Novipirellula caenicola: one gene and its partner. The protein of the gene in region 2 interacts with the protein of the main gene of each other region in a pairwise test. Links are inferred from orthologs where the notes say so. Each region holds a gene or a part of one and is shown on either strand. Other genes may lie near its edges.

What was found.
Region 1: the proteins of ABEA92_RS24535 (region 2) and dnaE interact in binary tests that used the Escherichia coli proteins (3 or more experiments, as listed by UniProt). The link is inferred for Novipirellula caenicola from one-to-one orthologs.

What each region holds. Positions count from the first base shown.
Region 1 is NZ_BAABRO010000008.1:39,940-44,408, forward strand. What follows is about bases 124-4,275. They hold dnaE (DNA polymerase III subunit alpha), read left to right. Parts: upstream 124-496; coding sequence 497-4,075; downstream 4,076-4,275. Other genes in these bases: ABEA92_RS16365 (FMN-binding glutamate synthase family protein), read right to left, coding at 124-144. In the rest of the region: more of ABEA92_RS16365, read right to left, coding at 1-123. UniProt on the Escherichia coli protein: DNA polymerase III is a complex, multichain enzyme responsible for most of the replicative synthesis in bacteria. This DNA polymerase also exhibits 3' to 5' exonuclease activity. The alpha chain is the DNA polymerase catalytic subunit.
Region 2 is NZ_BAABRO010000017.1:9,579-12,781, reverse strand. The notes cover bases 223-3,108. They hold ABEA92_RS24535 (pyridoxal phosphate-dependent aminotransferase), read right to left. Parts: upstream 2,279-3,108; coding sequence 1,166-2,278; downstream 223-1,165. Other genes in these bases: ABEA92_RS24530 (DUF4416 family protein), read left to right, coding at 2,458-3,036; ABEA92_RS24540 (hypothetical protein), read left to right, coding at 931-1,107; ABEA92_RS24545 (hypothetical protein), read right to left, coding at 223-412. Outside these bases: more of ABEA92_RS24545, read right to left, coding at 1-222. UniProt on the Escherichia coli protein: Shows aminotransferase activity with methionine and histidine as substrates, and to a lesser extent also with phenylalanine.

The DNA of each region.
Region 1 (4,469 bases), on a different replicon or contig from region 2:
TTCCAACCAATAGCGAATGTGACCCACGATCGGAAAGTTGTGCATGATCGTGTGCTTCTTCTGAATGAAAACGTCAAACACGAACACCAACGCCAAGAATCCGGCAACGCAACCGAGCGAAAGCATCAGCCAGTGGTTGCTCATCGCGTCAAACATGGTGAAGACCTTGCAGAGGTAAAGCAGACGAAAAGAAGAGCAGTTACATCGATTCCGGAGCGAATGTTCACGCGAATCGGTGTTTCAATCATCGTAGCATGCCCCCCGGTTCGTGTGGCAGTGAGGCATCGGGCCCGGGTGCCGAAAAATACGGGGGGAGGAAAGCGTGCAGGATCATCTCGCCGAAAATGACAACAGCTGAAAAACGGCGGAAATTTACAGATCGAGCGTTTTGAGTGAGAAAATTCCGTTGTCAAGTCGATGACCGAAGAAGACGGGATTGCTAGGCTAACCTAGAGCCGAGTCTTGCCCTGGCACAAAGGAAATGGAGCCCCCCACTATGAACGCATCAATCATCACCGATTTGAGCGAAGCTGCTTCGCCGCAACCCAAGCCGTTCGTCCATCTGCATTGCCACAGTCATTACAGTCTGCTCGACGGAGCCGGCGATATCGGCCGGCTCGTTGATCGCTGTGTCAGCCATGGCATGAACGCGATGGCGCTGACCGATCACGGAAACTTGCACGGTGCGTTGGAATTCTATCGCAAGGCAAAAGGGGCCGGTATCAATCCGATTATCGGTTACGAAGCTTATATCGCGCCGGGCAGTCGCTTCGATAAAGGGGGCGCTAGCAGCAGCAAGGACGCCAGCTATCACTTGACGCTGTTGGCAAAAAACCGGGTCGGTTTCGGAAACCTTGTCAAACTGGCCTCGGCCGCCTCGCTCGAAGGCTTCTACTTCAAACCGCGAATCGACAAAGAGATTCTGGAAAAGTACAGCGAGGGGCTGATCTGTTTGTCGGGCTGTGTCAGCAGTGAATTCAGCCGCGCCGTGATGAAGGGGGTGGATACCGCCGAGCATGAAAAGGAAGCACGCGATATCGCGGGTTGGTTCCACAACGTCTTCGGTGATCGCTACTTCATCGAGATCATGAACAACGACGTGCAGATCCAAAAAATGCAATTGGAAGGCGCCGTCGATATCGCTAATCGGATGGGATTACCGTTGGTCGCGACAAGCGATTGTCACTACGTCGATCAAGAGGATTCCGAAGCCCAAGACATCATGTTGTGTATCAACACGGGGCGTTTTCGAACCGACACGTCGCGGTTCAAGATGGAGAACGATCAGTTCTTCCTGCGTAGCCCCGAGCAGATGTATGAAAAATTTCCGGGGCTCGAGGACGCGGTCGCGCGCAGCCAAGAGATTGCCAATACGGTCGATATCGAAATCGAATTTGGGAAGCACTTCTTCCCGAACTTCGAGTGCCCCAATGATATGGCGCCGATCGACTACCTTCGCGAGCTGTGCATCGAAGGGTTGCTCAATCGCTACGAAGGCGACCCCGAGCGAATCGTCGATGGCAAGCTGTCCGACGAAGTGATGGCACGTTTGGACCGTGAGCTCGGGGTGATCGAGAAACTCGGTTTCCCGACTTACTTTTTGATCGTATGGGACTTCGTCAACTATGCTCGTGACCAAGGGATCGCTGCGACCGCTCGTGGTAGCGGTGTGGGGGCGATCGTGTGTTACGCACTCTACATGTCGCACGTCTGTCCGCTGCGCTACGACTTGCTGTTTGAACGGTTCTTGGACGAAAGTCGTACCGAGCCGCCGGATATCGATATCGACTTTGAAAAAGAACGTCGAACCGAAGTCATCGATTATGTGAAGCGGCGGTATGGCAGCGAGATGGTTTGCCAAATTGGTACCTTCGGAACGTTGGCGGCGCGCGCGGCAATCAAAGACACCGGCCGCGCCCTGGGGATGCCGCTGGGCCGTGTCAACCAGATCACCGAAATGGTGCCCGACGAACTGAAGATCACGATCAAGAAAGCACTTGAAAAGAGTGCCGACTTGAAAATGACCTACGACGGTGATCCCGAGGTTCGTGAAATGTTGGACCTGGCGATGAAGATCGAAGGTTTGGCGCGGAACGTCGGAACGCATGCCGCCGCGGTGGTGATCGCCGACAAACCGCTTCCCGAATACGTGCCGCTGACCCGCGTGCCGGGGAAACAGGACGTGATCACGCAGTGGTCCATGAACGACGTCGAAGCGTCGGGGCTGCTGAAGATGGACTTCCTCGGGCTTCGCAACCTGACGATCATGAGCCGCACGGTCAAGCTGATCGAACAGACCACGGGCAAGGTCGTCGATCCGCTTAAGTTTCCCCTGGATGACAAAGCCTCGTACGCATTGCTGCAGCGTGGTGAGACCAAGGGCGTTTTCCAGCTCGAGTCCGGCGGGATTCGCGACCTGTTGACGCGGATGAAGCCTGACCAATTCAGCGACATCATCGCAACCGCCGCGCTGTATCGACCGGGACCGCTCGAAGGCGGGATGGTTGACGATTACGTGAACATCAAACACGGTCGTCAAGAGCCCGAGTACAAGCACCCGGTGCTCAAAGAAATTCTTGAAGAGACCAACTCGATCATGGTCTATCAAGAACAAGTGATGCGGATTCTAAACCGCTTGGGGAATGTGCCTCTCTCCAAAGCTTACACCTGTATTAAGGCGATCAGTAAGAAGAAAGAGGCGTTGATCAATCAGAACCATGATGTGTTCATCGTCGGATGTGTCGAAAATGGACTGGCCGAAAAAGACGCTGAAGACATTTGGAATCTGATCGTCAAGTTTGCGGGTTACGGTTTTAACAAATCGCACAGTACGGCGTACGCATTGATCGCGTTCCAAACCGCCTACTTGAAAGCCCATTACCCGGTCGAGTTCATGGCCGCGTTGTTGTCGAGTGATATCGCGGGACGAAACTTTAAACGCAAGGATGCGTTGATCGAGCACATCGAGGATTGCGAACGGATGAACATCGAGGTCGTTAACCCCGATGTGAACCTAAGCGATTCGGACTTCTCCGTTGCCGATGGCAAAATCTTTTTCGCGCTTTCGGCGATCAAGGGCTGTGGCGGAGCAACCGCAATTTCGGTGGCCGAAGAACGCAAAAAGAATGGGCCCTATAAAGATATCTATGACTTCTGTGAACGCGTTGACCAATCGGCTTGTAACAAGTCCGCGATCGAAACGTTGATCAAGGCCGGCGCGATGGATTGCTTTGGCGCCAAACGAAGCCAATTGGTTGCGGTGATCGAACGCGCGTTGCAATCCGGAGCCGCGATCCAAGCGGATAAAAAGAGTGGTCAAGCCAGTTTGTTTGGTGCCTTTGATGACGAAGAGGAGGAAGAAGACGTGAAGGCTGCGGCGCCGCTTCCCGAAATGGAAGAGTGGCCCGAACGCGAAAAGTTGATCTACGAAAAGGAAGTCCTCGGTTACTATCGCGATAGTCATCCGTTGGCCGAGTTCGAGCCCAAACTGGCCACCTTCCGAACGCACACGACCGATAAACTAGGTGATATCAAAGATCGAGGCGAAGTCACGCTTGGCGGGATGATCAGTTCGATCAAAATTGCCCATACCAAGAATCCCAAGCCAGGGGCTCCGTCAAAGTACGCCAACTTTGACCTCGAAGACATGCAAGGCGCAATCCGCTGTATCGTGTGGCCCAAAGGTTTTGCCGATATCGGGCACCACGTCGTCCCCGATGCCGTGGTGCTGGCGAAAGGGAAAGTCGATCGCCGCGGCGGTGGAGACGAAGCCAACTTGATCGTCGACGAACTGATTCCACTCGAAGGCCTCGGCCAGCGGTATACGCATGGCATGCGGTTGCGACTCGACGAAGCAACTCATACGCCCGAGACGATGGCGCGGCTCCGTGAGATCTTGCGAGGCTATCCGGGCAAGCAAGAGATGATGTTTAGTTTGGAGCTAAACGAAGGCGAGGTCGTGCATCTAAAGAGTGAAAAGTACCGTGTCGAGATCACCGAGGAACTTCGCACTCGCGTTGACGACTTGCTCGGCGCCGGGCACTACAAATTGATGATGACCAAACCCTCGAGGTAAACCAAAAGTGCGCCGCGAACCTGCTGAGCCGCGACGCGTAAGCGGCCGGGTCTCTCGCTCGCACGTAACGACCCATCACGTCGAAAAAGATCACGTAGAAAAAGATCACGTAGCGAAACTCGCCAAGAGTTTCGTTGGGGCTACGTCAAACAAACGAAAGTCACGCACGACTTTCACTACGCAAAATTAGCCCATTTCTATAGGGAAAATACTTCACCGCGTTGGCAAGAACGCAACGCTGTGAAGTATTCAGAGACGGCAAATTACGGCATTTGCGTTCCGTAGCTACGCTCGCCAGAGGGTGGATGGTTGCCGGCCAATACGAATCACCACCTTCTGGCGAAGGTAGCTACGAGAAAATGCTTCATAGCGTTGGCAAAAACGCAACGCTGTG
Region 2 (3,203 bases):
AAGCTGAACCGCCATCACCGCTATAGCCTTTCAACCCACAACCGGCCACTCGCACCATCCCACTCTGCTGCCCTGTGGATGCAGCGTCGCGCGGCTCACCCGTTTCCGACGAACTTGTCTTAGCGTTTGGATCGATCGAGGCTCGCCAAATACAGTGATCGTCGACCGTGGTGATCCAAACGCGGTCTTCGATGATCTCGATCCCAAACGGATTGCCCAACGGCGTGGCCGTAGGTGAACGCATGGTCGGTGGGTTGGAGTAGCGAGCGTTCGATGACGGGGATGCTCCGGTCCCTGCCCACACGCGGGGCAATGCGGTGTCCGGCGACTGTCCGAGCGAACACTGCGAAACGGACGTCAACCAAACAATGTTGGAAACGGCGACGATGGCAAGTAAACAGGATGATTTCATGGCGATGGTGGCTTCCTGGAGGACGGAATGGGGCGAATGCGTGCGTGGTGTTCGCCACACGCCCGACTCAATCTAATCCCCCCACCGGCAATAAAAAAGGAGAGCAGGGGATGTCGTTCGATTTCCCCGCATACGCGTCCCAAACGCCCCGCGAAGCTGGATGCGCGTTTTCATCGTCCGTATCAACCGATGGGAAACTTGGGTACGGGTTTGCGCCGATTTGCAAACAAGGCGCGGTTAGTCCACTAGTCATCACGCGTACAATTTTGCCTCGTCGGCCATCGTCACCCCCTTGGGAAAAAAACGTTGATTTGCTCAAAAAATTTTGCGGTTTGCTCACTCCAAATACGCATTAATTTTGGACAGCCCCCAACGTACTGGACGACTGCAGCCCCAGTGGTCAAGAAAATATTTTGACTCACATTCTGATTTTCATGGCACTTATCGAATGGATCTCTAATCGAATCCCTTCGGCCCCCGAAAACGAAACATCGTTCCAATTTCACAGGCGACTCGTAATGCAATCAATCACAGCGACCCCCAACCCGCAAACGCAGACGGAATCACAACCGCAGCAGATTTCGCCAGCGTCGACGACGGCGTTTGATTCCGTCATCGCTTCGATCTGCCGCGACGCCCGTTACCAATCACGTCTGTACGTGACGCGTTGCAACACGGGAATCGACGGCGAATAGGGACTCAGCGGCGAATCAACGCCATCGCTGCGAGCGAGATCCTAGCGTGATCTCGAAATCACACCGAGCCGCCTGCCATCGATCTCAAAATATCGACCCCTCGTTTTAGTTGCTCGTCGCTGGCGGCAAAACTAATGCGAAAATGCGAATCCCGGCTGCTAAAAATATTGCCGGGAATGATCAGCAGCCCACGCTCAATCGCCTGCTCCACAAACTTGGCTCCGCTATCGATCGGAGCCTTCGGGAACATGTAAAACGCCCCACCTGGCTTTGCGATTTCGTAGCAATCCGACAACGCATCAAAGACCATGTCGCGTTTGCGTTTGTAGTCTTCAATGTGCCCCCCCAAATTGACCTCCATCGCTCGTAATGCTCCCCACTGAGCCGGCTGTGGCGCACACACGAACGTGTACTGTTGGATTTTCAGCATCGTGCGAATGATTTCACTGGGGCCGTGGACATACCCCACACGCCATCCGGTCATCGCATGGCTTTTGCTAAAACCGTCGATCACGATCGTTTGATCGTTGTAGGATGCCGGGGACGCGAATTCGCCGTCATAGAAAAAGCGGCTGTAAATTTCGTCCGACAACAGGGCAATGTTCTTCTCTGCGGCCAACTCGGCAACCGCCTTTAGCTCCGCTTCGCTGGCCGTCACTCCGGTCGGATTGGCAGGGCTATTGAGCAGGATCATTTTCGTCCGTGGTGTGATCGCGGCCGCGATCTTGTTGACGTCCAAGCGGAAATCCGGGTACGAGTCGACCGCCACGGGCACCCCACCACACATCTTTAATAATGCCGGATACATCACAAAGAACGGGTCGAGAAAGATCACCTCGTCGCCGGGATTGACCATCGTTAGGATCGACAACATCAATCCTCCGCTGGTCCCACTGCTGATAAAGACATCGCGATCCTCGTGAGGATACTTTTCGGCGATTTCTTGTCGCAACGCTTCCCGCAGCGGCGCAATCCCCTGGGTCGGCGAGTAGGCATTTTTGCCGCCACGAATGGCCTCGATCGCTGCATCCTGAACCGCTTCGGGAACGTCGAAATCGGGTTGACCAATCGAAAGATTGACGGGATCCTTCAGCTTCGCAGCCAAATCGAAAACCTTACGAATTCCGCTACTATCAAACGTGGTGGTGCGGTCGGCGATCCATGGGTGCATGATGAAACTTTTGAGGGACAAGGGAAGGAGGACGGAAAGCGAGCGAATCCACTTCGCAACGAAACGCGGGCCGATTTCCAAACCAGCCGATTTGTACCAAATGAAATGGCGTTGGCCTCGTCCCCTTAGATTACCCGAGCAATCCCCGAAACTAAATCCCGCAGAACAATTGCAAAACGATGGCAGTGATCCAGTTTGTCGAACCCGTAGTCCGATTTTGCGCCGTCATCACGCGGCATGACGCGGTGCGTGACTGGGCGATCCGCCGCTTGAACGAAGCTTGGGGCGAAACCTTTGTGCAAACGCCGCAAATGCCCTTCGAAGCCGGCGGCTACTACACTCGCGAAATGGGCGGCGAGCTTGAAAAGACGATTGTCGGTTTTCGTGATTTCGCAGACCCCGCAGGACTTGCCGACTGGAAAACGCAAACCAACCTTTGGGAACTCGAGTGTGCCCAAGCGATCCCGACCGACGAACCGCGTCCCTTGAACCTTGACCCCGGCTATGTGACGCAAGCCAAATTGGTGCTGGCAACGACCAAGGATCGCGACCACCGCATTTACCTTCACGACGGGATGTTCGCCGAAGTCACATTAACATATGTCCACCGCCAGTGGATTGACCACCGCTGGACCTATCCCGACTATCGCACGGACGATGTCAAGCAATTCGCGCAGCAGTGTCGAGAACATCTTCGCGCTCACCTCAAATCGATTCGGAAATTCCGAAATCGCCCCTCCAGCAAACGTGGCGACTAATGTTCGGCCCAGCCGCGGTGATGTCATGCGAACTCGGCCGACTCCGCAGCCATGACCAGCGCGACTGAGCAAAGCCTGAACTCTATTGACCTTTGTACACCTCTGGTGAACGCGATAGCGATAATCAGTAAAGAGTTCTTGCCTCTTTTCACTTTTTTCTCATTTTT